3 regions of the Citrobacter freundii complex sp. 2025EL-00176 genome follow, and region 3 is predicted to be linked to each of the others. Evidence: predicted binding sites of a transcription regulator. Region 3 holds the regulator's gene; each other region holds the start of a gene.
What was found. Region 3 encodes LexA, which represses DNA repair genes until DNA is damaged. Its sites were predicted from a motif close to TNCTGTATGTACATACAGNA; they were not measured.

Region 1 (8,054 bases), on a different contig from region 3:
CTGCTGCTGCAATTAGCCAATCTGCCGACGCCGCCGGAAAGCGTGCCGATCAACATGCTGGTGAAAGTGAAGGGCACGCCGCTGGCGGATAACGACGACGTCGACGCGTTTGATTTCATCCGTACCATCGCCGTGGCGCGCATCATGATGCCAACCTCTTACGTGCGTCTTTCTGCCGGGCGCGAGCAGATGAACGAGCAAACCCAGGCGATGTGCTTTATGGCCGGGGCTAACTCGATTTTCTACGGCTGCAAACTGCTGACCACGCCGAACCCGAACGAAGATAAAGATTTGCTGTTGTTCCGCAAGCTGGGCCTCAACCCGCAGCAAACGGCGGTGCTGGCGGGGGATAACGAACAGCAACAACGTCTGGAGCAGGCGCTGCGTACCCCGGATACCGACGATTACTACAACGCGGCAACCGTATGACCTGGCAGCAAAAAATTGACGATGCGCTTACGGCGCGTCGTCGCGCTGATGCGTGGCGTCGGCGCTATGCGGTGACCCAGGGCGCCGGTCGCTGGCTGCAGGCCGACGGCCGCCAGTATCTTAACTTCTCCAGCAACGACTACCTTGGCTTAAGCCACCATCCGCAGATTATCTGCGCGTGGCAGCAGGGAGCTGAACGTTTTGGCGTCGGCAGCGGCGGGTCAGGTCATGTCAGCGGTTATTCCGTGGCTCACCAGGCGCTGGAAGAAGAGCTGGCGCAGTGGCTGGGCTATTCGCGGGCGCTGTTATTTATCTCCGGTTTTGCCGCTAATCAGGCGGTGATAGCCGCACTGATGGAAAAAGACGATCGCATTGTCGCCGACAGGCTTAGCCATGCCTCGCTGTTGGAGGCTGCCAGCCTTAACCCTGCTATTTTACGTCGCTTTACCCATAACGATCCGCAACATCTGGAGCGTCTGCTGACTTCCCCCTGTCCGGGGCAGCAGCTCGTGGTCACTGAAGGCGTTTTCAGCATGGATGGCGACAGCGCGCCGCTCGCTGAAATCCACGCGGCAGCGGAACGACACGGTGCGTGGCTGCTGGTGGACGATGCGCACGGCGTTGGCGTAACCGGTGCAGAAGGGCGCGGCTCCTGCTGGCGACAGCAGGTGAAACCCGAACTGTTAGTGGTAACGTTTGGCAAAGGATTTGGCGTCAGCGGCGCGGCAATCCTGTGTTCTGACAGCGTGGCCGACTATCTGTTGCAGTACGCCCGCCATCTGATCTACAGCACCAGTATGCCTCCGGCGCAGGCTCAGGCCCTGCGCGCCGCGCTGGCGGTGATCCGCAGCCGTGAAGGTGATGAACGCCGGGAAAAGTTAGCGATGCTGATCCAGCGTTTTCGCGCTGGGGTGAATACACCAGGCTTAACGCTGGCGAATTCTTCCAGTGCTATTCAGCCACTGATCGTTGGCGATAACCATAAAGCCCTGCAGCTGGCGGATGCGCTACGGCAACAAGGATGCTGGGTGACGGCAATTCGCCCACCGACGGTGCCCATCGGTACGGCCAGATTACGGCTGACGCTGACCCAGGCGCATGAGGTGCAGGATATCGATCGTCTACTGGAGGTGCTGCATGGCGCAGGTCAATAAACAGGCGATTGCCGCCGCATTTGGCCGCGCTGCCACCCACTATGAGCAACACGCAGAGCTACAGCGTCAGAGTGCCGATGCGTTACTGGCGCTCCTGGATGGCCGCACGTTCTCACAGGTATTGGATGCGGGCTGTGGGCCGGGGCGTATGAGTCGTTACTGGCGTGAGCAGGGGAGCGAGGTCTGCGCGCTGGATCTGTCGCCGCAAATGCTGGCTGAAGCGCAGCGTCATGAGGTCGCCCACCGCTATCTGCTGGCGGATATCGAAGCCATCCCACAGGCAACCGCGAGCTTTGATCTGGCCTGGAGTAATCTGGCCGTACAGTGGTGTGGCGATCTGCGCGGCGCGTTAAGCGAGCTTTACCGGGTAGTGCGTCCTGGCGGGACGGTGGCGTTTAGTACCCTGGCACAGGGTTCGATGCCGGAACTTCGTCAGGCCTGGCAGGCGGTTGACGATCGGGAGCATGCCAACCGTTTTTTACCCGTGGCGCAACTGGAAAACGCCCTGTATGGCTGGGATGTCGAATACCAGTCTCATGCCGTCACGCTGTGGTTTGACGATGCGCTGAGCGCCATGCGTTCGCTGAAAGGCATTGGCGCAACGCATTTGCATGATGGACGTGAGCAGCGTGTGCTGACGCGCTCACAGTTGCGCCAGCTACAGTTAGCCTGGCCGTGTCAGCAGGGGAAATATCCGCTGACCTACTATCTTTTTTTAGGAGTGATTCAACGTGACTAAAACGTATTTTGTCACCGGGACGGACACCGAAGTCGGTAAAACTATCGCCAGCTGTGCGCTGCTCCAGGCGGCGGGTCAATTGGGGTTGCGCGCCGTTGGCTATAAGCCGGTAGCGTCGGGCAGCGAAATGACGGCTGATGGCCTGCGAAACAGCGATGCGTTGGCATTACAGCGCAATAGCGTTGTGACGGTGGGCTATGCGGCGATTAATCCCTACACCTTCGCCGAACCCACCTCGCCGCATATCATCAGCGCCGACGAAGGTCGCCCCATTCTGGCCTCCGTGATGTCTGCGGGTTTACGCACGCTTGAAGCGCAAGCTGACTGGGTACTGGTGGAGGGGGCAGGGGGATGGTTTACGCCGCTTTCGCCAACGCTGAGTTTTTCCGACTGGGTCAAAACAGAACAGTTGCCGGTGATTCTGGTGGTTGGCGTTAAGCTCGGCTGCATCAATCACGCCATTCTGACCGCCCAGGCGGTGCAGCAGGCCGGACTGACGCTAGCCGGATGGGTAGCCAATGATGTGACGCCGCCTGGCAAACGTCATGCTGAATACATGGCGACGCTGAAGTGCGTGATTCCGGCTCCTATGCTAGGGGAAATTCCCTGGCTGGCAGAAGAGCCTGAGCGGGCACTGACAGGACGTTATCTCGATCTCAGCATTTTATCTTTGACGGCATCTGCCGATTGAATCGAGGCGGGAAATAGCGCTGGTCGCTATTGCGGTACGCGGACCAGAAAATGGTGAAAATGCGAGCAAGATCTCGGCTCTCCCTGACCGCCTCGTTAGCTGATAAATATCAAAAAATAGCGATAATTTTTTTTTATCCCCCCGGAAAAGAGAATCAGGGCGTTTTTGCCAGGCTACAGTCCACACGGGCTGGAGGCAGTTATCCACTATTCCTGTGGATAACCTTGTGCATTAGGGTTAGAAAACACAATGTAAGCGAGAGAAGACGCGGCTTGCGACTAAATTGATGCGAAAGACGTCTTGAGATAATAATTATTAAATTACAGATGGTTAGATAAAAGCAATGGCTGTCGCAGAAGTGTCATGTGTTGCCATAAAACTTTCATCGGCTGGCTTGACAAATGTTAAAAAAGGCATTGGTTTGGGGATAACACGTTTTTGCTGGTGTTTTATCTTGTCCGGGGGCAAATTTTGGCCTGCCGTCACGGCCATTTGACGGGGGTAACAGAAATATTCTGGCGCGTTACTGTTTTTTCATCCAGTATATTTTACTGGCAAAATATACGACTGCGAGTAAAATTACACACCTGCCCGCCCATTGCTTCAGGTAGCTGCTCATGAGTAAACCGTTCAAACTAAATTCCGCTTTTAAACCCTCTGGCGATCAGCCTGAGGCGATACGTCGCCTGGAAGAAGGTCTGGAGGACGGTCTGGCGCATCAGACGCTGCTGGGGGTGACGGGATCGGGGAAAACATTCACCATCGCGAATGTAATTGCGGACCTACAGCGTCCTACCATGGTGCTGGCTCCTAACAAGACGCTTGCCGCGCAGCTGTATGGCGAGATGAAAGAGTTCTTCCCGGAAAACGCGGTGGAATATTTTGTTTCCTACTACGACTATTATCAGCCGGAAGCTTACGTACCGAGTTCTGATACCTTCATCGAGAAGGATGCTTCGGTTAACGAACACATTGAGCAGATGCGTCTGTCGGCGACCAAAGCGCTGCTGGAACGTCGGGATGTCGTCGTGGTGGCGTCGGTTTCTGCCATTTATGGTTTGGGCGACCCGGACCTGTACCTGAAAATGATGCTGCATTTGACGGTGGGGATGATTATCGACCAGCGGGCGATCCTGCGTCGTCTGGCGGAGCTGCAATATACTCGTAACGATCAGGCATTCCAGCGCGGGACCTTCCGCGTACGCGGTGAAGTTATCGACATTTTTCCGGCTGAATCTGACGACATTGCGCTGCGCGTGGAACTGTTCGATGAAGAAGTCGAACGTTTGTCGCTGTTTGACCCGCTTACCGGGCAGGTTGAATCGACTATTTCCCGCTATACCATCTACCCGAAAACGCACTACGTCACGCCGCGCGAACGTATCGTACAGGCGATGGAAGAAATTAAAGTCGAGCTGGCAGACCGCCGTAAAAATCTGCTGGCGAATAACAAGTTGCTGGAAGAGCAGCGCTTAAGCCAGCGTACACAGTTCGATCTGGAAATGATGAACGAGCTGGGTTATTGCTCGGGGATTGAAAACTATTCCCGCTATCTTTCCGGACGCGGACCAGGCGAGCCGCCGCCGACGCTGTTTGATTACCTGCCGGCCGATGGTCTGCTGGTGGTGGATGAATCCCACGTCACTATCCCGCAAATTGGCGGCATGTATCGCGGCGACCGGGCGCGTAAAGAGACCCTGGTCGAGTACGGATTCCGTTTGCCGTCGGCGCTGGATAACCGTCCGCTTAAATTTGAAGAGTTCGAGGCGCTGGCTCCGCAGACCATCTACGTCTCGGCGACGCCGGGGAACTATGAGCTGGAGAAATCCGGTGATGACGTGGTTGATCAGGTGGTACGACCAACCGGCCTGCTGGATCCGGTGATAGAAGTGCGTCCGGTGGCGACGCAGGTTGACGATCTGCTGTCGGAGATCCGCACGCGTGCGGCGATTAACGAACGTGTGCTGGTCACCACACTTACCAAACGCATGGCGGAAGACCTCACCGAATACCTCGAAGAGCACGGCGAGCGGGTGCGCTATCTGCACTCCGACATCGATACCGTGGAACGCATGGAAATCATTCGTGACCTGCGCCTGGGCGAGTTTGACGTGCTGGTGGGTATCAACCTGTTACGCGAGGGTCTGGACATGCCTGAGGTCTCGCTGGTGGCGATTCTGGACGCAGACAAAGAAGGGTTCCTGCGCTCTGAACGCTCACTTATCCAGACCATTGGTCGCGCGGCGCGTAACATCAACGGCAAGGCGATTCTCTACGGCGATAAAATTACCGCCTCGATGGCCAAGGCGATTGGTGAAACTGAACGTCGTCGCGAGAAGCAGCAGCTTTACAACGAAGAGCACGGTATTACGCCGCAGGGGCTGAACAAGAAAGTGGTCGATATTCTGGCGCTGGGTCAGAATATTGCGAAGACCAAGGCGAAGGGCAAAGGGAAGTCACGTGCGGGTACGAAGTCTGACGTTGTCGAACTGGATATGACGCCAAAAGCCTTGCAGCAAAAGATTCACGAGCTGGAAGGGCAAATGATGCAGCATGCGCAGAATCTCGAATTTGAAGAGGCCGCGACGATCCGCGATCAGTTGCATCAGCTGCGCGAGTTATTTATTGCGGCATCGTAAGTTTATGCCGGATGCGGAGTTACCCCCTTATCCGGCCTACAGCTTTGGTAGGCCTGACAAGCGTAGCGCATCAGGCAAATCCGTTCAGCCTAATGCCTGTACCGCTTTTTCCAGCGCGCTGTGCAGCAACTGACGGTCATGACGGTATGGAATATCGCTGGCTTCCAGCACTTCCTGAATCACAATGCGGTCGGTAACGGCGGAAACATCTACTTTTGGGCCGACAACCACCGCATCAATCACTTTCTTGCCAACGTACTGTTCGATGATTGCCAGCTTATCGTTAAGCGTCAGGCTGGCTGCTGGCAGGCTTAATTCGCGACCCAGGTTGCCGATGTAGACCATCCTGGCGGGGGTACGCCGTAATGCCTGCGCCAGTTCGTCGAGCAGCAGGATCGGCATCAGGCTGGTATAAAAACTGCCTGGTCCTATCAGAATCAAATCCGCTTCGGCGATTGCCTCAACCGCTTCTCGCGTGGTGGGGACTTTTGGCGACAGCATCAGTTCCTGAGGAGGAATGGTGAGCTGATCGATATTCACTTCGCCATAGACTTCATGACCCTGATCATCAATAGCCATCAGATCCACCGGCAGCTCTGACATCGGAATTAAATGCGCATCCACCTTCAGCAGGTTGCGAATTAAATTAATGGCTTCGAGAGGCCGCACGCTGAGGTGATCGAGCGCCTTTAACATTAAATTTCCGAGGTTATGTCCGGAAAGCTCGCCATTACCGCCAAAACGGTATTCAAACATAGCAGATGCAACGCTGGGTTGGGTAATTAACTGGTTCAGGCAGTTACGCATGTCTCCCCAGGCGATACCGCCTTCAGAACGACGAATACGACCCGTAGAGCCGCCATTATCGGTGGTGGTGACGATACCCGTCAGTCGTGAACCTAAAGGGGAAAGTGAGGAGAGAACGCGTCCTAATCCATGCCCTCCGCCGAGAGCGACAACGCGATCTAAATCTGCCAGCGTGCGAGTGCGCATAGAATTTCCTGATATCAATTGATCGGCGGTACAGTAACGTAAATAGCGTGTTTTCAGCAATTATCCAGTTGGCATTTGCCGAAATTAATTTTCGGCGATCTACTCCTTTCTGACGATATGCACCTGACAGCAAGATGATGTATATCAATGCAAAACTGTGGTTTTTGCTTATTCTGTAGCGAAATTGCACGATCATGTCGCTATATACATATTTATACAGCGTAAGTGTGTTTGGCATTATCGCCATTTACACGCTAGTATCGGCATAACCACTACGTACTCAAAGTATGATGAGTATAAACACTCTAGCCTCTGCACCTGGGTCAAATGATACGGTGCTTTGGCCGTGGCAATGCTCGAACGAGATTGTCACCAGGGCGCAGGAAGAAATGACTGCGTCTCCCGTATTTGGAAAGGTGTACATGGGCTCTCAACTTACCGATGCTTTCGCGCGTAAGTTTTACTACTTACGTTTGTCGATTACCGATGTGTGTAACTTTCGTTGCACCTACTGCCTGCCGGATGGCTATAAGCCCGGTGGGGTCACCAATAACGGCTTTCTGACCGTTGATGAAATTCGCCGCGTCACCCGTGCGTTCGCCAGTCTGGGGACGGAAAAAGTGCGCCTGACAGGGGGCGAACCCTCATTACGTCGCGATTTTACCGACATTATTGCCGCCGTGCGTGAAAACGACGCCATCCGTCAGATTGCGGTAACGACCAATGGTTATCGTCTGGCGCGCGATGCTGCCGCCTGGCGCGATGCAGGCCTGACGGCACTCAACGTCAGCGTCGACAGTCTCGATGCCCGTCAGTTTCACGCCATTACCGGGCAGGACAAATTTCAGCAGGTGATGGCGGGCATTGACGCCGCGTTTGATGCCGGTTTTGAAAAAGTGAAGGTCAACACGGTGTTGATGCGCGATGTAAACCATCATCAACTGGACACCTTCCTGGCGTGGATCCAACCGCGTCCTATTCAACTGCGTTTTATTGAACTGATGGAAACGGGCGAGGGCAGTTCTCTCTTTCGTAAGCATCATATCTCAGGGCAAGTACTGCGCGATGAGCTTCTGCGTCGCGGCTGGATCCACCAGCTTCGCCAGCGCAGCGACGGTCCGGCTCAGGTTTTCTGTCATCCTGATTATGCTGGCGAAATAGGTCTGATCATGCCTTATGAGAAAGACTTTTGCGCCACCTGTAATCGTCTGCGCGTTTCCTCTGTCGGCAAGCTGCACCTGTGTTTATTTGGTGAAGGTGGCGTAAGCCTGCGTGACCTGCTGGAAGATGACGCTCAGCAATCCGCGCTGGAAGAACGCATTTCAACCGCGCTGCTGGAGAAAAAGCAGACCCATTTCCTGCATCAGAACAATACCGGTATTACGCAAAACTTATCTTACATTGGCGGC
Region 2 (8,054 bases), on a different contig from region 3:
GAAACGCTGGCGTGGTTCACCGTGGTCGCCAGCCTGTTTGCACTCCCGAAGATGCGTCGCGGCTATCAGCGTCTGGCGAAGTGGATTGATGGCTTTGCCGGTGCGCTGTTCGCGGGCTTCGGTATTCATCTGATCATTTCGCGCTAAGTTTTCTTAAGGCCGGATAAGCGCTAACGGCATCCGGCACCGTTATCAGGCATGCCTTGCCGATGCCAGCAGGGCGCCTATCAGCATAAACAGTGAACCAAACACTTTGTTCAGCGCTTTCATTTGCTTTGGCCCCTTAATCCAGCCAGCAATGCGCGTAGCCAGCGTTGCGTAACCGATCATCACAATAATATCGACCACAATGGTCGTGACGCCAAGCACCACATACTGCATCAGCTGCGGTTCCTGCGGCAGGATAAACTGCGGGAACAGAGCGGCAAGAAAAACAATGCTCTTGGGGTTGGTCAGATTTACAAACACCGCGCGTTTGAACAGGCGGCTGCGCGATTGCGTATTCGCCATGGTGTTCAGATCGATAGCGCCCGCCGCGCGCCATTGCTGAATACCCAACCAAATCAGGTAAGCTGCTCCCGCCCACTTCAGCACTTCAAACGCGATCGCTGAACGTGAAAATAGTGTTCCCAGCCCTACGCCAACCAAAACGATATGAATGCCCAATCCGGTCTGGAGACCTGCAATCGACGCGCTGGCACCACGATAACCGTGGCTGATGGCGGTGGTCATGGTGTTGATTGCGCCAGAGCCTGGAGACAAGCTCAAAATAATAGAGGTCAGCAGGTAGGCGAACCACCATTCAAAGGTCATGAGAAACTCCCGGATTGTCTATTTTTATGCCACAATACGCTACTGTCGGTACGTTGTATCAGACATGGCAAAAAAAACGATTTTACTTGGTCAACGAGGCTGGATACCCGATGTTTCAGCAGCAAAAAGACTGGGAAACAAGAGAAAACGCGTTTGCTGCTTTTTCCATGGGGCCACTGACAGATTTTTGGCGTCAGCGGGAAGAAGCGGAGTTTACGGGGGTAGATAATGTTCCCGTACATTTTGTCCGCTTTCACGCAGAGAAAAACGATCGCGTCATCGTCGTCTGTCCTGGACGCATTGAAAGCTATGTGAAATACGCTGAGCTGGCGTATGACCTGTTTCATTCGGGTTTTGACGTTCTCATTATCGATCACCGTGGTCAGGGGCGTTCCGGGCGTATGCTTTCGGACCCGCATCGCGGTCATGTGGATAACTTTAATGACTATGTCGACGATTTAACCGCTTTCTGGCAGCAGGAAGTGTTACCCGGTCCGTGGAGAAAACGCTATATACTGGCGCATTCTATGGGCGGGGCGATTGCCACGCTGTTCCTGCAGCGTCACCCGAATCAGTGTGATGCCATTGCGCTTTGCGCGCCGATGTTCGGTATTGTGATGCGCTTTCCTGACTGGATGGTGCGTCAAATTCTGGACTGGGCTGAAGGGCATCCACGGATCCGCGAGGGCTATGCAATGGGGACCGGGCGCTGGCGGGCGCTGCCATTCGGGATGAATGCGGTAACCCACAGTCGACAGCGCTATCGGCGCAATCTACGTTTTTATGCTGATGAACCTCGGCTGCGCGTGGGCGGTCCCACCTACCACTGGGTACGTGAAGGTATTCTGGCGGGTGAACAGGTCCTGGCCGGGGCGGGAGATGATGCGACGCCAACATTACTGATTCAGGCCGAAGAAGAGCGTTTGGTGGATAACCGTATGCACGATCGCTTTTGTGAACTCCGCGCCGCAGCAGGCCATCCTGTAGAGGGAGGTCAGCCGCTTGTCATCAAAGGCGCGTACCATGAGATCCTTTTTGAAAAGGACGCAATGCGCTCAGTCGCGCTTAACGCTATTGTCGAATTTTTCGACAAGCATAACTCATCCAGCGGAAACCGCTTTGCCTAGAGGTTTAATTTTCTTATGTATCAGGTTGTTGCGTCTGATTTAGACGGTACGCTGCTTTCCCCCGACCATACGTTGTCCCCTTATGCCAAAGAGACACTGAAATTATTGACCGCACGTGGCGTTAACTTCGTGTTTGCGACTGGCCGCCATCATGTTGATGTGGGGCAAATTCGCGATAACCTCGGCATTAAAACCTACATGATCACGTCCAACGGCGCGCGCGTGCACGATTCTGATGGGAATCTGGTGTTTACCCATAATCTGGATCGCGACATTGCCAGCGACCTGTTTGGCGTGGTGAATGCAAACCCGGACATCGTGACCAACGTTTATCGAGATGATGAATGGTTTATGAATCGTCATCGTCCGGACGAAATGCGCTTCTTTAAAGAAGCGGTATTTAACTATTCTCTGTTTGAACCTGCGCTACTGGAGCCTGAAGGCGTCAGCAAAGTGTTTTTTACCACCGATTCTCATGAAAGGCTGCTGCCGCTGGAGCAGGCGATTAACGCCCGCTGGGGCGATCGTGTCAACGTCAGCTTCTCTACGCTTACCTGTCTGGAAGTGATGGCTGGCGGCGTATCGAAAGGTCATGCGCTGGAAGCGGTGGCGAAAGCGATGGGCTACAGCCTGAAGGACTGCATCGCTTTCGGTGATGGCATGAACGATGCGGAAATGCTCTCCATGGCTGGCAAAGGTTGCATCATGGGTAACGCGCATCAGCGCCTGAAAGATCTGCATCCGGAACTGGACGTGATTGGACTCAACGCCGATGATGCCGTGCCGCACTATCTGCGTAAGCTCTTTTTGCAGTAACGACATTGTTCGTTAGTTGACCAGTTGTCAACTAAAAACTTCGCTACAATGGGTGTACCTTTTGTTAAGAGACATCCATTGTGGCGTTACTCATCATTACCACAATTCTGTGGGCCTTTTCCTTTAGCCTGTTTGGCGAGTACCTTGCTGGTCATGTCGATAGCTATTTTGCGGTGCTGGTGCGCGTTGGGCTGGCGGCGCTGGTGTTCCTGCCGTTTTTACGTACCCGTGGGCACAGCGTAAAAACGATCGCGCTGTATATGTTGGTAGGGGCTATGCAGCTAGGCATTATGTATATGCTGAGTTTTCACGCCTATCTGTATCTGACGGTCTCAGAACTGCTGCTCTTTACCGTGCTGACGCCGCTCTACATTACGCTGATTTATGACCTGATGAGCGGACGTCGTCTGCGCTGGAGCTACGCCTTCAGCGCGCTGCTGGCGGTGATCGGTGCAGGGATCATTCGTTACGACCAGGTGACCAGCCACTTCTGGACCGGCCTGCTGCTGGTACAGCTATCCAATATCAGCTTTGCTATTGGCATGGTGGGCTACAAGCGTCTGATGGAAACACGCCCAATGCCGCAGCATAACGCTTTTGCCTGGTTTTACATGGGGGCATTTATGGTGGCAATCGTGGCCTGGTTCATGCTGGGTAACGCGCAAAAAATGCCTACAACTACGCTACAGTGGGGCATCCTGGTGTTTCTTGGCGTGGCGGCGTCCGGCATTGGTTACTTTATGTGGAATTACGGCGCGACGCAGGTGGATGCGGGTACGCTGGGCATCATGAACAATATGCATGTCCCGGCCGGGCTGTTGGTTAACCTGGCTATCTGGCATCAACAGCCTCACTGGCCGAGCTTCATCATTGGTGCGGCTGTGATAGTGGCCTCACTGTGGGTACATCGAAAGTGGGTCGTTCCGCACTCCGTACAAACGGCAGGTGATCGCAGGCGTGATTCCGCGCTGAGCGAATAAACGCTTCAGTGACCGGCTGTCGCTGCTCGCCATCGCGCACGGCGGCGTACAGTCGGCTCCACAATCCATCACCCAGGGTTTTGGTTACCACCAGACCCTGGCGCTCAAAACTCTCCACCACCCAGTGTGGTAAAGCCGCTATACCCATTTTGGCCGCAACCATCTGAATCAGCAGCAGGGTGTTATCCACGCTCTTCAGCGACGGGCTAACGCCCGCAGGCTGCAGGAAATGCCGCCAGACATCCAGCCGACTCCGTTGTACCGGATAAATAAGCAGCGTCTCGCTGGCTAAATCCTCCGGGGTGATTTGCGTTTTGCTGGCCAGCGGATGGTCCGGCGCCAGGACCAGGCGGACTTCGAAATCAAACATCGGCGAGTAGTGCAATCCGCTGCGCGGCAGAATGTCGGAGGTCAGCACCAGATCCAATTCATCCTGCTGTAGCGCGGGTTGCGGGTCGAACGTCACGCCGGATTTAAAGTCCATTTCCACCTGCGGCCAGTTGGCACGAAAATTCTCCAGCGCGGGCGTCAGCCATTGGATACAGCTATGGCATTCGATAGCGATGCGCAGCCGGGTTTGCTGCGGTTCGTTGCAAGCCTGCAACGCGCGACCGATTTGCGGCAACACCTGGTTTGCCAGCTGCAGCAAAATTTCGCCCTGCGGCGTAAAGCGCAGAGGCTGACTTTTACGGATAAAAAGACGAAAGCCGAGGCGCTGCTCCAGATCGCTGAACTGGTGAGAAAGGGCGGATTGGGTCTGATGCAACGTCGCCGCTGCGGCTGCCAGCGAACCACTATTCCGCAACGCCTGGAGCGTTTTCAGGTGTTTAATCTCGATCATGAAAGTCCTTCACTTCGGCATGAACAAATTGCGCTTGAGGAATATACAGTAACCGCCAATTATGGATGTGTAAACATCTGGACGGCTAAAATCCTTCGTCTTTTAAATTTATGGTGCGTTGGCTTCGTTTCCCCACCCCAGTCACTTACTTCAGTAAGCTCCTGGGGATGAGTAAACTTGCCGCCTTCCCTAAATTAAAAATCCATAGGATTTACATATAATTAGAGGAAGAAAAATGACAATATTGAATCACACCCTCGGTTTCCCTCGCGTTGGCCTGCGTCGCGAGCTGAAAAAAGCGCAAGAAAGCTACTGGGCGGGAAATTCTTCCCGTGAAGAATTGCTGGCCGTTGGCCGCGAGCTGCGCGCCCGCCACTGGGAGCAGCAGAAGCAGGCGGGCGTTGACCTGCTACCAGTGGGCGATTTTGCCTGGTACGATCATGTGCTGACCACCAGCCTGTTGCTGGGCAACGTTCCGGCGCGTCATCAAAATAAAGACGGCTCGGTTGATATCGATACCTTATTCCGCATTGGCCGTGGTCGCGCCCCGACGGGTGAGCCAGCGGCGGCGGCAGAAATGACCAAATGGTTTAATACCAACTATCACTACATGGTGCCGGAGTTCACCAAAGGTCAGCAGTTCAAGCTGACCTGGACCCAATTGCTGGATGAAGTGGACGAAGCGCTGGCGCTCGGCCACAAGGTGAAGCCTGTGCTGCTGGGGCCGGTCACTTACCTGTGGCTGGGGAAAGTGAAGGGCGAACCGTTTGACCGCCTGACCCTGCTCAACGACATTCTGCCGGTTTACCAGCAGGTGCTGGCCGAGCTGGCAAAACGCGGTATTGAGTGGGTACAGATTGATGAACCCGCGCTGGTGCTGGAGCTGCCGCAGGTTTGGCTGAACGCCTTCAAACCCGCGTATGACGCGCTGGCAGGGCAGGTAAAATTACTGCTGACCACCTATTTCGAGGGCGTCACACCAAACCTGGATACCATTACCGCGCTGCCAGTGCAGGGTCTGCACGTTGACCTGGTACACGGCAAAGATGACGTTGCCGAGCTGCACCAGCGTCTGCCTGCCGACTGGTTGCTGTCAGCCGGTCTGGTAAATGGTCGTAACGTCTGGCGCGCCGATCTCAGCGAAAAATATGCACAAATTAAAGACATCGCCGGGAAACGTGATCTGTGGGTGGCTTCTTCCTGCTCCCTGCTGCACAGCCCGATTGATTTAAGCGTCGAAACTCGCCTGGATGCGGAAGTGAAGAGCTGGTTCGCCTTCGCGCTGCAAAAATGTGAAGAGCTGGCGCTGCTGCGCGATGCGCTGAACAGCGGTGATACGGCGGCAATTACGGCGTGGAGCGCACCAATTCAGGCGCGTCGCCACTCTACCCGCGTCCATAACGCCGCGGTGGAAAAACGTCTGGCGTCGATCACCGCGCAGGACAGCCTGCGTGCCAATGCTTACCCTGTTCGCGCCCAAGCGCAGCGTGCCCGCTTTAATCTGCCAGCATGGCCGACCACCACGATCGGATCGTTCCCGCAAACCACGGAGATTCGCGGCCTGCGTCTGGACTTCAAAAAGGGCAACCTGGATGCCGGTCACTACCGCACCGGTATCGCCGAACATATTAAGCAGGCGATCGTCGAGCAGGAACGTCTGGGTCTCGATGTGCTGGTGCACGGTGAAGCCGAACGCAATGACATGGTGGAATATTTTGGCGAGCATCTGGATGGCTTCGTCTTTACTCAGAACGGTTGGGTACAGAGCTATGGTTCCCGCTGCGTGAAGCCGCCGGTGGTGATTGGCGACGTCAGCCGCCCGGAAGCGATCACCGTGGAGTGGGCGAAGTACGCGCAGTCGCTGACCGACAAGCCGGTAAAAGGCATGTTGACCGGCCCGGTGACTATTCTCTGCTGGTCCTTCCCGCGTGAAGACGTGACGCGGGAAACCATCGCCAAGCAGATTGCGCTGGCGCTGCGTGATGAAGTGGCGGATCTGGAAGCGGCGGGTATCGGTATTATTCAGATTGATGAACCGGCGCTGCGTGAAGGTCTGCCGCTGCGTCGCAGCGACTGGGCCGCGTATCTGGCATGGGGCGTGGAAGCCTTCCGCATTAACGCGGCGGTGGCGAAGGATGAAACCCAGATCCACACCCACATGTGTTACTGCGAGTTCAACGACATCATGGAGTCGATCGCCGCGCTGGACGCGGATGTGATCACCATTGAAACCTCGCGTTCGGATATGGAGCTGCTGGAATCGTTTGAAGAGTTCGACTATCCCAACGAAATCGGGCCGGGCGTGTACGACATTCACTCGCCGAACGTCCCGAGCGTGGAGTGGATTGAGGCCCTGCTGAAGAAGGCCGAGCAGCGTATTCCGGCGGAGCGTCTGTGGGTGAACCCGGACTGCGGCCTGAAAACCCGCGGCTGGCCGGAAACCCGCGCCGCGCTGGCGAACATGGTGAAGGCCGCGCAGAATCTGCGTCAGGCTTAAAAATAAAACGGAGGCGTTAGCCTCCGTTTTGATGATCGGTTTGCCTGGCGAAACTTACTTCTTCTCGCCGTATTGCGCGAACCACTCCAGCATTCTCTGCCAGCCGTCTTTGGCGGACTCTTCGTGGTAGCTCGGGCGGTAATCGGCATTAAAGGCATGCCCGGCGTCGGGATAAACCACAATTTCCGCTTTCGCATTGGCGGCGCGTAGCGCCTGACGCATCGTTTCGACGGTATCCTGTGGAATACTGGTATCCTGACCACCATAAAGTCCCAGAACGGGGGCGTTAAGATCGGTGGCGATATCAACGGGATGTTTCGGCGAGTTGAGGGTCTTATCACCCACCAGTTTGCCATACCACGCTACCGCTGCTTTTAACTGCGGATTGTGCGCGGCATACAGCCAGGTGATGCGTCCGCCCCAGCAAAAACCTGTGATCATTAATCGATGAGCATCCCCGCCGTTGCGGGAGGCCCAACTGGCGACGTGGTCCAGATCGGCCAGTACCTGAGAGTCAGGCACTTTGGCGACAAGGCCGCTGAGCAGCGTCGGGATATCGGCAAAGTCGTTAGGATCGCCTTCGCGGAAATAGAGCTCTGGCGCGATAGCCAGATATCCTTCCAGGGCCAGACGGCGGCAAACATCGCGAATGTGTTCATGAATGCCAAAAATCTCCTGCACGACAATGACCACAGGCTGGGGGCCATCGGTCTGTTTTGGTCGTGCGTGATACGCTGGCATATCATCGCCTTGTGAAGGTATGGACGTTACACCGGCGATAATTGCGTTATCCGGTGTATGAACCGTGGTAGACGTCGGTGGAGATACAGCAGGTGCAAAGCCAGATTGTCGTGTTGTCATGGTATTCTCCGTACCCTTAAATACTCAGCCAAAAAGCGCATTATTAACTATAGACATATGCAACGAACCACATTGCCTTAAACGGTCTATCTTTTGTGCAAGGCGTCCTTACATCACGC
Region 3 (8,054 bases):
GGCGGTAAAGGTCAGTAAGGTCATCAGAACAGCATTTACCGCAATGATATCGCTCCCCAGACGCGCACCCAGCACCGTAATGGCACCAAAACAGAGCTGCAGCAACAGCGAGCGCAGCATGATGTCGCGGTTAAGCGCCAGTAACCGGCGGAAATTGCCACGCCACGCCTGTTTCAACATTGCCAGCGAAATTCCGCGCATATGCAGGACCTTGCGGACCATTAACAGACCGATCAGCAAGGTGGCGTATTCGGCGATGACCGTCGCCAGCGCCGCGCCCTGCACGTTCATATGCAGGCCCATCACCAGCCACAAATCGAGCACAATGTTGAGAACATTACCGACAATCAGCAGGATAACCGGCGCTCGCGCATACTGAACGCCAAGCAGCCAGCCGAGCAGCACCAGATTCGCCAGCGAGGCGGGGGCGCTTAACCAACGGATTTCCAGGAAACGTCGGGCCTGCTCCAGTACGGCTTCACTGCCGCCGACAATATGCAGGGCCAGATCGATAATCGGCGTACGAAACAGTGCAATAAGCAGCCCCGCCCCCAGCGCCAGCATTAGCGGTTGCACCAGCGCACGCGCCAGTGCCTGCGGATTTTTCGCGCCAAATGCCTGGGCGGTAAGGCCGGTGGTGCTCATGCGTAAAAAAAGCAGCAGCATAAAGAGAAAACTGGTCGCGGTGGCGCCAACGGCAACGCCGCCAAGATAGACCGGACTGTCCAGATGACCAATGACCGCGGTATCGACCAATCCCAGCAAGGGAACGGTGATATTGGAGAAGATCATCGGTAAGGCTAGACGCCAGAGTGCTTTGTCGGAGGAGGTAAAGAAAGGCATGAAATAGCGCCTGAAAAGAAGTTAGACGTACTGGAAGATGTTGTCCATGCCCGGTAAGCGCAGCGCCACCGGGCACGTTGCCGGATGACGACGCAAACGTCTTATCCGGCTGTCGGGAAAGCAACCTGTGATTACAGCCATTCACCGTTACGAATGACGCCAACAGCCAGCCCTTCGATGGTGAAGTTTTGCTCGCGCAGGTCGACCACAATGGGTTTGAATTCGCTGTTTTCTGGCAGGAGTTCAACCTTGTTGCCCTGTTTTTTCAGGCGCTTCACCGTCACTTCGTCGTCAATGCGCGCGACGACAACCTGGCCGTTACGCACATCCTGTGTTTTATGCACGGCCAGCAAATCACCGTCCATAATCCCGATATCTTTCATCGACATACCGCTGACGCGCAGCAGAAAATCGGCGTTCGGTTTGAACAGTGAAGGATCGACCTGATAATGGCCTTCGATGTGTTGCTGCGCCAGAAGTGGCTCACCTGCCGCAACGCGCCCGACAAGCGGTAAACCTTCTTCTTCTTCCTGCAACAGACGAATACCACGCGATGCGCCGGATACAATTTCCAGCACACCTTTACGCGCCAGCGCTTTCAGATGTTCTTCAGCAGCGTTTGGGGAACGGAACCCCAAACGCTGCGCGATCTCCGCACGCGTCGGTGGCATACCTGTCTGGCTGATGTGATCTCTAATAAGATCAAACACCTCTTGCTGCCTGGCCGTTAACGCTTTCATTCCGCCCCCTGGGTGTATATACAGTTATGCTGTGAGTATATACAGCTAAAGGTGATTTTGGAACCGCAAACTGCACAAAAAACAGGAGAATGATGAAGTTGTGGAATCTTTATCGCAAATGCGACCACAACAGGATGCCCCAGGTGATCAGGGCGACAAAAATGGACAGTAGTACCGCCGCCGACCCCATGTCTTTCGCACGACCAGACAGTTCGTGGTACTCGGAGCCGATACGATCAACCACCGCCTCAATCGCACTGTTGAGAATTTCAACGATCATCACCAGCATCACGGAACCGATCAGCAACACGCGCGTAATGGCGTCGACGTCCAGCCAGCAGGCGATGGCAACGCCTAGCAGAACGGCAACGCTTTCCTGGCGAAATGCCGCCTCATTAATCCATGCGGCGCGAAAACCTTTCCAGGAATAGCCTGCTGCTTTGATAATTCGGGTGAATCCAGTGGTATTATTGGCCATCAAAAAGAACCTTTTTACATTATTAGCGTCAATGTCATTGTAACGTTACCCCGTTTGTTTCAGGGTGTGGCAAAGCAGCGCGAAGTATGACCGGATACACCAGAAATTCACTAAACTTTCTGATATCCTTGCAGCGCATTTGCATTATTAACCAGAGGCTTTACATCGTTTATGTCCGGCTGGCCACGAATTTACTACAAATTACTGAATTTACCATTAAGCGTGCTGGTAAAAAGCAAGTCTATTCCGGCGGAACCTGCACCGGAATTGGGGCTCGATACTTCTCGCCCCATTATGTACGTCCTACCGTACAACTCCAAAGCAGACTTGCTGACGCTGCGCGCCCAATGTCTGGCGCACGATCTCCCGGATCCCCTGGAACCGCTGGAGATAGACGGAACTCTACTGCCGCGCTACGTGTTTATTCACGGCGGTCCACGTGTATTTACCTATTACACGCCAAAAGAAGAGTCCATTAAGCTGTTCCATAACTATCTCGACTTGCATCGCAGCAATCCAGACCTGGATGTGCAGATGGTGCCGGTTTCGGTGATGTTTGGTCGTGCGCCCGGGCGCGAAAAAGGCGAGGTCAACCCGCCGCTGCGTATGCTGAACGGCGTACAAAAATTCTTTGCTGTGTCCTGGCTGGGTCGCGACAGCTTTGTCCGCTTCTCCCCGTCGGTTTCCCTGCGTCGCATGGCGGATGAACACGGTACAGATAAAATTATCGCCCAGAAGCTGGCGCGCGTAGCGCGTATGCACTTTGCGCGCCAACGCCTGGCCGCTGTCGGTCCGCGCCTCCCTGCCCGTCAGGATCTGTTTAACAAACTGTTGGCCTCAAAAGCTATCGCGCGTGCGGTAGAAGATGAAGCGCGCAGTAAAAAAATCTCCCACGAAAAAGCGCAGCAAAATGCGATAGCGCTGATGGAAGAGATTGCCGCCAACTTCTCCTACGAGATGATCCGTCTGACAGACCGTATTCTGGGCTTTACCTGGAACCGTCTGTATCAGGGGATTAACGTTCATAATGCAGAGCGTGTACGCCAGTTGGCGCACGATGGGCACGAAATCGTCTATGTTCCGTGCCATCGCAGCCATATGGACTATATGCTGCTGTCGTACGTGCTGTACCATCAGGGTCTGGTTCCGCCGCACATCGCGGCAGGCATCAACCTGAACTTCTGGCCAGCAGGCCCGATTTTCCGCCGTCTGGGCGCGTTCTTTATTCGTCGTACCTTCAAAGGCAATAAGCTTTATTCCACCGTTTTCCGCGAATATCTGGGCGAGTTGTTCAGCCGCGGCTACTCGGTTGAGTACTTTGTCGAAGGCGGTCGTTCGCGTACCGGACGTTTGCTCGACCCGAAAACCGGCACCCTGTCGATGACCATTCAGGCGATGCTGCGCGGCGGTACGCGTCCGATTACCCTCGTACCGATCTACATCGGCTACGAGCACGTAATGGAAGTGGGCACGTATGCGAAAGAACTGCGTGGCGCGACGAAAGAGAAAGAGAGCCTGCCGCAAATGCTGCGTGGCTTAAGCAAGCTGCGTAATCTGGGTCAGGGCTACGTCAACTTTGGCGAGCCGATGCCATTGATGACTTACCTCAACCAGCATGTGCCGGAGTGGCGTGAATCTATCGATCCTATCGAGTCTATCCGCCCTGCCTGGCTGACGCCGACGGTAAATAACATTGCCGCCGATCTGATGGTACGCATTAACAACGCAGGCGCGGCCAACGCCATGAACCTGTGCTGTACCGCGTTACTGGCTTCCCGCCAGCGCTCTCTGACCCGTGAGCAATTGACTGAACAACTCGATTGCTATCTGAGTCTGCTGCGCAACGTACCGTATGCCTCAGATGCGACGGTTCCTGCGCAGAGCGCCAGTGAGCTGATTGACCATGCCTTGCAGATGAACAAGTTTGAGGTCGAGAAAGACACCATCGGCGACATCATCATTCTGCCGCGCGAGCAGGCGGTATTGATGACGTACTACCGCAACAACATTGCGCATATGCTGGTTCTGCCTTCGTTGATGGCGGCCATCGTAACCCAGCATCGTCATATTTCACGCGCCGCGCTGCAACAGCATATTGAAGCGCTGTACCCGATGCTGAAAGCGGAGCTGTTCCTGCGCTGGGAGCGTGACGAACTTGCAGGTGTGATCGACGAACTGGCCAGCGAAATGCAGCGTCAGGGACTCATTACCCTGGACGATGACGAACTGCATATCAATCCGGCCCGTTCCCGTACGCTACAGCTGCTGGCGGCGGGTGCTCGTGAGACGTTGCAGCGCTACGCCATTACCTTCTGGCTGCTGAGCGCTAACCCGTCTATCAACCGTGGTACGCTGGAGAAAGAGAGCCGCACCGTGGCTCAGCGTCTTTCCGTCCTGCACGGCATAAACGCGCCGGAATTCTTCGACAAGGCCGTGTTCAGCTCTCTGGTTCTGACGCTGCGTGACGAGGGATACATCAGCGATACCGGAGATGCCGAACCGGAAGAGACGATGAAGATCTATCAGATGCTGGCCGAACTGGTCACGTCGGATGTGCGTCTGACCATCGAGAGCGCCACACAAGGCGAGTAAGCATAAAAAAACCGGTCGAAATGAAATGACCGGTTTTTATTTTGCAGGCTAAGCCAAACTCAAAAATGCCAGTAGCTCATTGCCAGGCCTAAGAACAACACCAGACCGACATAGTTATTGTTCATAAACGCCTTAAAGCAGGCGTCACGCTCACGGTTGACGATCAGTTTCTGCTGATACACAAACAGCGCCCCTGCCACTAACAGAGACCAGTAATAGCCCAGTCCCAACCCGTTTAGCCAACCCACCAGCGCCATCAGTACCAGCACGCCCACCTGCAGAATACCAATGATTAGCTTGTCGTTCTGGCCGAACAGAATCGCGGTCGATTTAATACCAATCTTGAGGTCATCATCGCGGTCAACCATGGCGTACTGCGTATCATAGGCCACAGCCCAGAGGATATTAGCAAGGAACATCAGCCAGCAGCTCAGCGGGACGGACTCGCTCACGGCGGCGAACGCCATCGGGATCGACCAGCCAAACGCCGCCCCCAGCACCACCTGCGGCAGATGCGTATAGCGCTTCATAAACGGGTAAACCCACGCCAGCGCTAACGCCGCAACGGACAACAAAATGGTCATCGTATTAAGGGTCAGGACCAGCAGGAAGGCCAGCAATACCAATACCACAAACAGCGTTCGGGCTTCTTTCTCGGTGACAGCCCCGCTCGGCAGAGGCCGATTCGCGGTACGTTTAACGTGGCCGTCAAACTTCCTGTCGGCATAGTCATTCACCACGCATCCGGCGGCGCGCATTAACCATACGCCGGCGACAAAAACCGCCAGGATCCACAATTGCGGCATGCCAGGAGTTGCTACCCATAACGCCCACAGCGTAGGCCACAGCAGCAGTAAGGCGCCGATTGGCTTATCCGTACGCATCAAGCGGTGAAACGCCAGCAGCTTATTCTGCGTCAGACTCCACTCCATCTTTATCTTCCTCTCAGTACAACGGCGATGCAGGTAGAAAAAGCTCGGTAAGCATCAACGGCTTACCGCTCAGCCGCAGGCGGGAACGACGCCCCCACAGCGCTGCATCCTGGCCAATCTCAATAAAATCTCGAGTCAATGTTGATGACGTAAACAGGTAGCGTCCGAGCGGGGTTTTCCCCAGGTTTTGTAAGGCCAGTTCAGGGCCACACAGGGTGGATTCAGGCACCACGGTACGCCCGGCAAGCCAGGGTTCACCATCCGCGCATAACAGGATTTCGCGTAACCAATAGCGGGACTCTTTAGGCAGCAGCGTCAGTTCTTCAGCCACCTCATTTTGCCCAACGAACGCTTCGCGAATCAACGTGACAGTGACGTCTTTTCCCTGCTGCTCAAAACGTTTGGTCATGGAATCTTCCAGTAACAACCAGTCGAGCAGTTGCGGGTCCAGCGCCGGGATCGCATCAAAATAACGCAGCGCACGCAGTTGCGTTAACGCAGGGTGTGGCATGCCTTACTCTCCGATTTATAACCTAAAGGCATTGTATCGCAGAAAAGGCATTACGGGGTGAGCAAACACGATTAAGTGATCGGCAGAGCAACATAAGCTTAACAATTCGCACCGAAGGATAAAAAAAGGTGCGCCAGGAGACGCACCAGTTGTTGCAAAATCAACAATGTGGGGAGATGTTTACCCCTTGCCTTTTACACTGCTGATAAAGGTGGATCGGGCTGATTTGGATCCCAGACGTTCAGCTTCATCAAGCAGCTTCAGCGCTTTATCAACATCGCCTTTCGCCACGGCATCCTTAATCGCCTGATTAAAATAGCTTTCGGTGTCGTTCAGCATCGGCTCACTTTTCTTCGCCGGCTGCGGCGCAGGAGCGGCAACCGCTGCTGCCGGAGCCGCATAAGTCACCGCAGGTGCTGCGGTATTGCCGACAGTGACGGGGCCTGGGCCGGAAGATCCAAACAGCGGCCCGACCAACACACTGGAGGAAGAGCTGGTTTTGACTTTTAATTTCAACAGACCATCGGTGGTATGCCGCGCGATCGGGTCCGGAATATCGGGAACGGCGTTACCGACGCCCTTGGCATAGGCTTTTGCCGGATCAAGCAGGGTCGTGGTCTGTTGGAGGTCTTGATCCGTCGTAAAGACCAGAACATAGAGCTTTTGCTGGCCCAGCGCTGGCGTCAACCGCATTACGCCTTCCAGACGATCGGCACTCATCACGCCGGGCTCCTGGTAGGTAAAATAGCTGCTGGGGAAGAACGCAGATGGCGTCATGTTCTGATCAAGAATTAAGACATTTGGCGCAAATACGCTGGTTTGTTTGTTTACTTCACTGGTCAGGGTCAGCGTCAGCTCGCCAATGTTGGCGGGAACGCTGTAGGCCACGACGTTACCGGTGATCCCCGGAACGTTCAGGCTTTGACCACCGGTGGAAATTTGGGTGGACTGAACTTTAGATTGATCAACCGGCGTCCAGGTTAACTGTTGCAACGCAGCTGTCGGAATAGCAGGCGCCGCGGTGGTGTTCTGCGGCACAATATTCACATCGGCCAGGCTGATGCCAGGTGCGCTGGCAAATAACCCTGCAGATAAACAAAGGGCAACGAGACTTTTCTTCATTTTCATTGTTATCACCTCAGATAGCATGGGTTCAGCGGTGGCCAGGCAATAGCGCGCTAAACCGTAATCAAGAGGGGCTTACGCCCCTCTTTCGGTCTTTACGTCAGGTTAGTGCTGAATTACCACCAGATTTCCATCTGAGCACCGAAGGACCACTCATCGCTGTCGCCACGGCTGGTGGTGCTGATACCAGAATTCGTTGCAGCTGCGTATTTGGTTACGTCGTTACCATTTTTGACGTAGCCCCACTCCTCATCCCATTTTGCATAAGTTGCGAAGACACGAATTGCCGGGCGGGACCAGATGCTGTCGCCAGCCTGCCATTGTTGCGCGAGGGTGATTTTGTACTGACTGTTGCGATCGCCGGTCTGCTGAGATTTGACGTTGTCGTAGCCGACTTCCATCAGGGTGCTCATGATTGGCGTCCATTTGTACATCGGGCGAATACCGACGGTGTACCATTCGGTACCCAGATCGTTATCCATATCGAGGTTCTGGTACATACCGACGTACATCAGGTCCCACTTGTCGCCCAGGGAGATGGCACCGTGGTCGAGAATACGAACCAGGCTACCGTTGTTATTAATCACGTTATTGGCGTAATTGGTTTTACTACCGTCAGGATTAGTGACGGTGAAGGAAGAAGAACCATAAGAACCCTGGTTCAGACCTTTACCCTGTGTGGTCATTGAGTCTGTCGCATACTGAACAACAAACTTGTTGTAGCCCTTCAGCATGCTCTGGGTATGTTCAGCGGTGAACATCCAGCCATCTTTTGATGCGCCGTCTGCCAGGCTGTAATCATCTGTCGTATTCGCACGACCGTAGTCAACACC

Region 1: a site for LexA is predicted at 3,538-3,557, ahead of uvrB (excinuclease ABC subunit UvrB). Genes of this name have one in related genera too.
Region 2: a site for LexA is predicted at 4,609-4,628, ahead of metR (HTH-type transcriptional regulator MetR). Genes of this name have one in related genera too.

What each region holds. Positions count from the first base shown of each region.
Region 1 covers NZ_JBRYHT010000001.1:115,783-123,836, forward strand. The annotation lists gene bioB (biotin synthase BioB) at 1-429, shown strand, start outside; gene bioF (8-amino-7-oxononanoate synthase) at 426-1,583, shown strand; gene bioC (malonyl-ACP O-methyltransferase BioC) at 1,567-2,322, shown strand; gene bioD (dethiobiotin synthase) at 2,315-3,013, shown strand; gene uvrB (excinuclease ABC subunit UvrB) at 3,631-5,652, shown strand; gene yvcK (uridine diphosphate-N-acetylglucosamine-binding protein YvcK) at 5,737-6,645, opposite strand; molybdenum cofactor riboswitch at 6,935-7,080, shown strand; gene moaA (GTP 3',8-cyclase MoaA) at 7,068-8,054, shown strand, end outside.
Region 2 covers NZ_JBRYHT010000017.1:21,134-29,187, reverse strand. The annotation lists gene rhtC (threonine export protein RhtC) at 1-147, shown strand, start outside; gene rhtB (homoserine/homoserine lactone efflux protein) at 193-813, opposite strand; gene pldB (lysophospholipase L2) at 924-1,940, shown strand; gene yigL (sugar/pyridoxal phosphate phosphatase YigL) at 1,956-2,756, shown strand; gene ACVXHP_RS21695 (carboxylate/amino acid/amine transporter) at 2,837-3,736, shown strand; gene metR (HTH-type transcriptional regulator MetR) at 3,624-4,577, opposite strand; gene metE (5-methyltetrahydropteroyltriglutamate--homocysteine S-methyltransferase) at 4,813-7,074, shown strand; gene ACVXHP_RS21680 (dienelactone hydrolase family protein) at 7,129-7,935, opposite strand.
Region 3 covers NZ_JBRYHT010000013.1:23,270-31,323, reverse strand. The annotation lists gene dinF (MATE family efflux transporter DinF) at 1-843, opposite strand, end outside; gene lexA (transcriptional repressor LexA) at 975-1,583, opposite strand; gene ACVXHP_RS19925 (diacylglycerol kinase) at 1,693-2,061, opposite strand; gene plsB (glycerol-3-phosphate 1-O-acyltransferase PlsB) at 2,233-4,653, shown strand; gene ubiA (4-hydroxybenzoate octaprenyltransferase) at 4,713-5,585, opposite strand; gene ubiC (chorismate lyase) at 5,599-6,096, opposite strand; gene malM (maltose operon protein MalM) at 6,277-7,224, opposite strand; gene ACVXHP_RS19900 (maltoporin) at 7,338-8,054, opposite strand, start outside.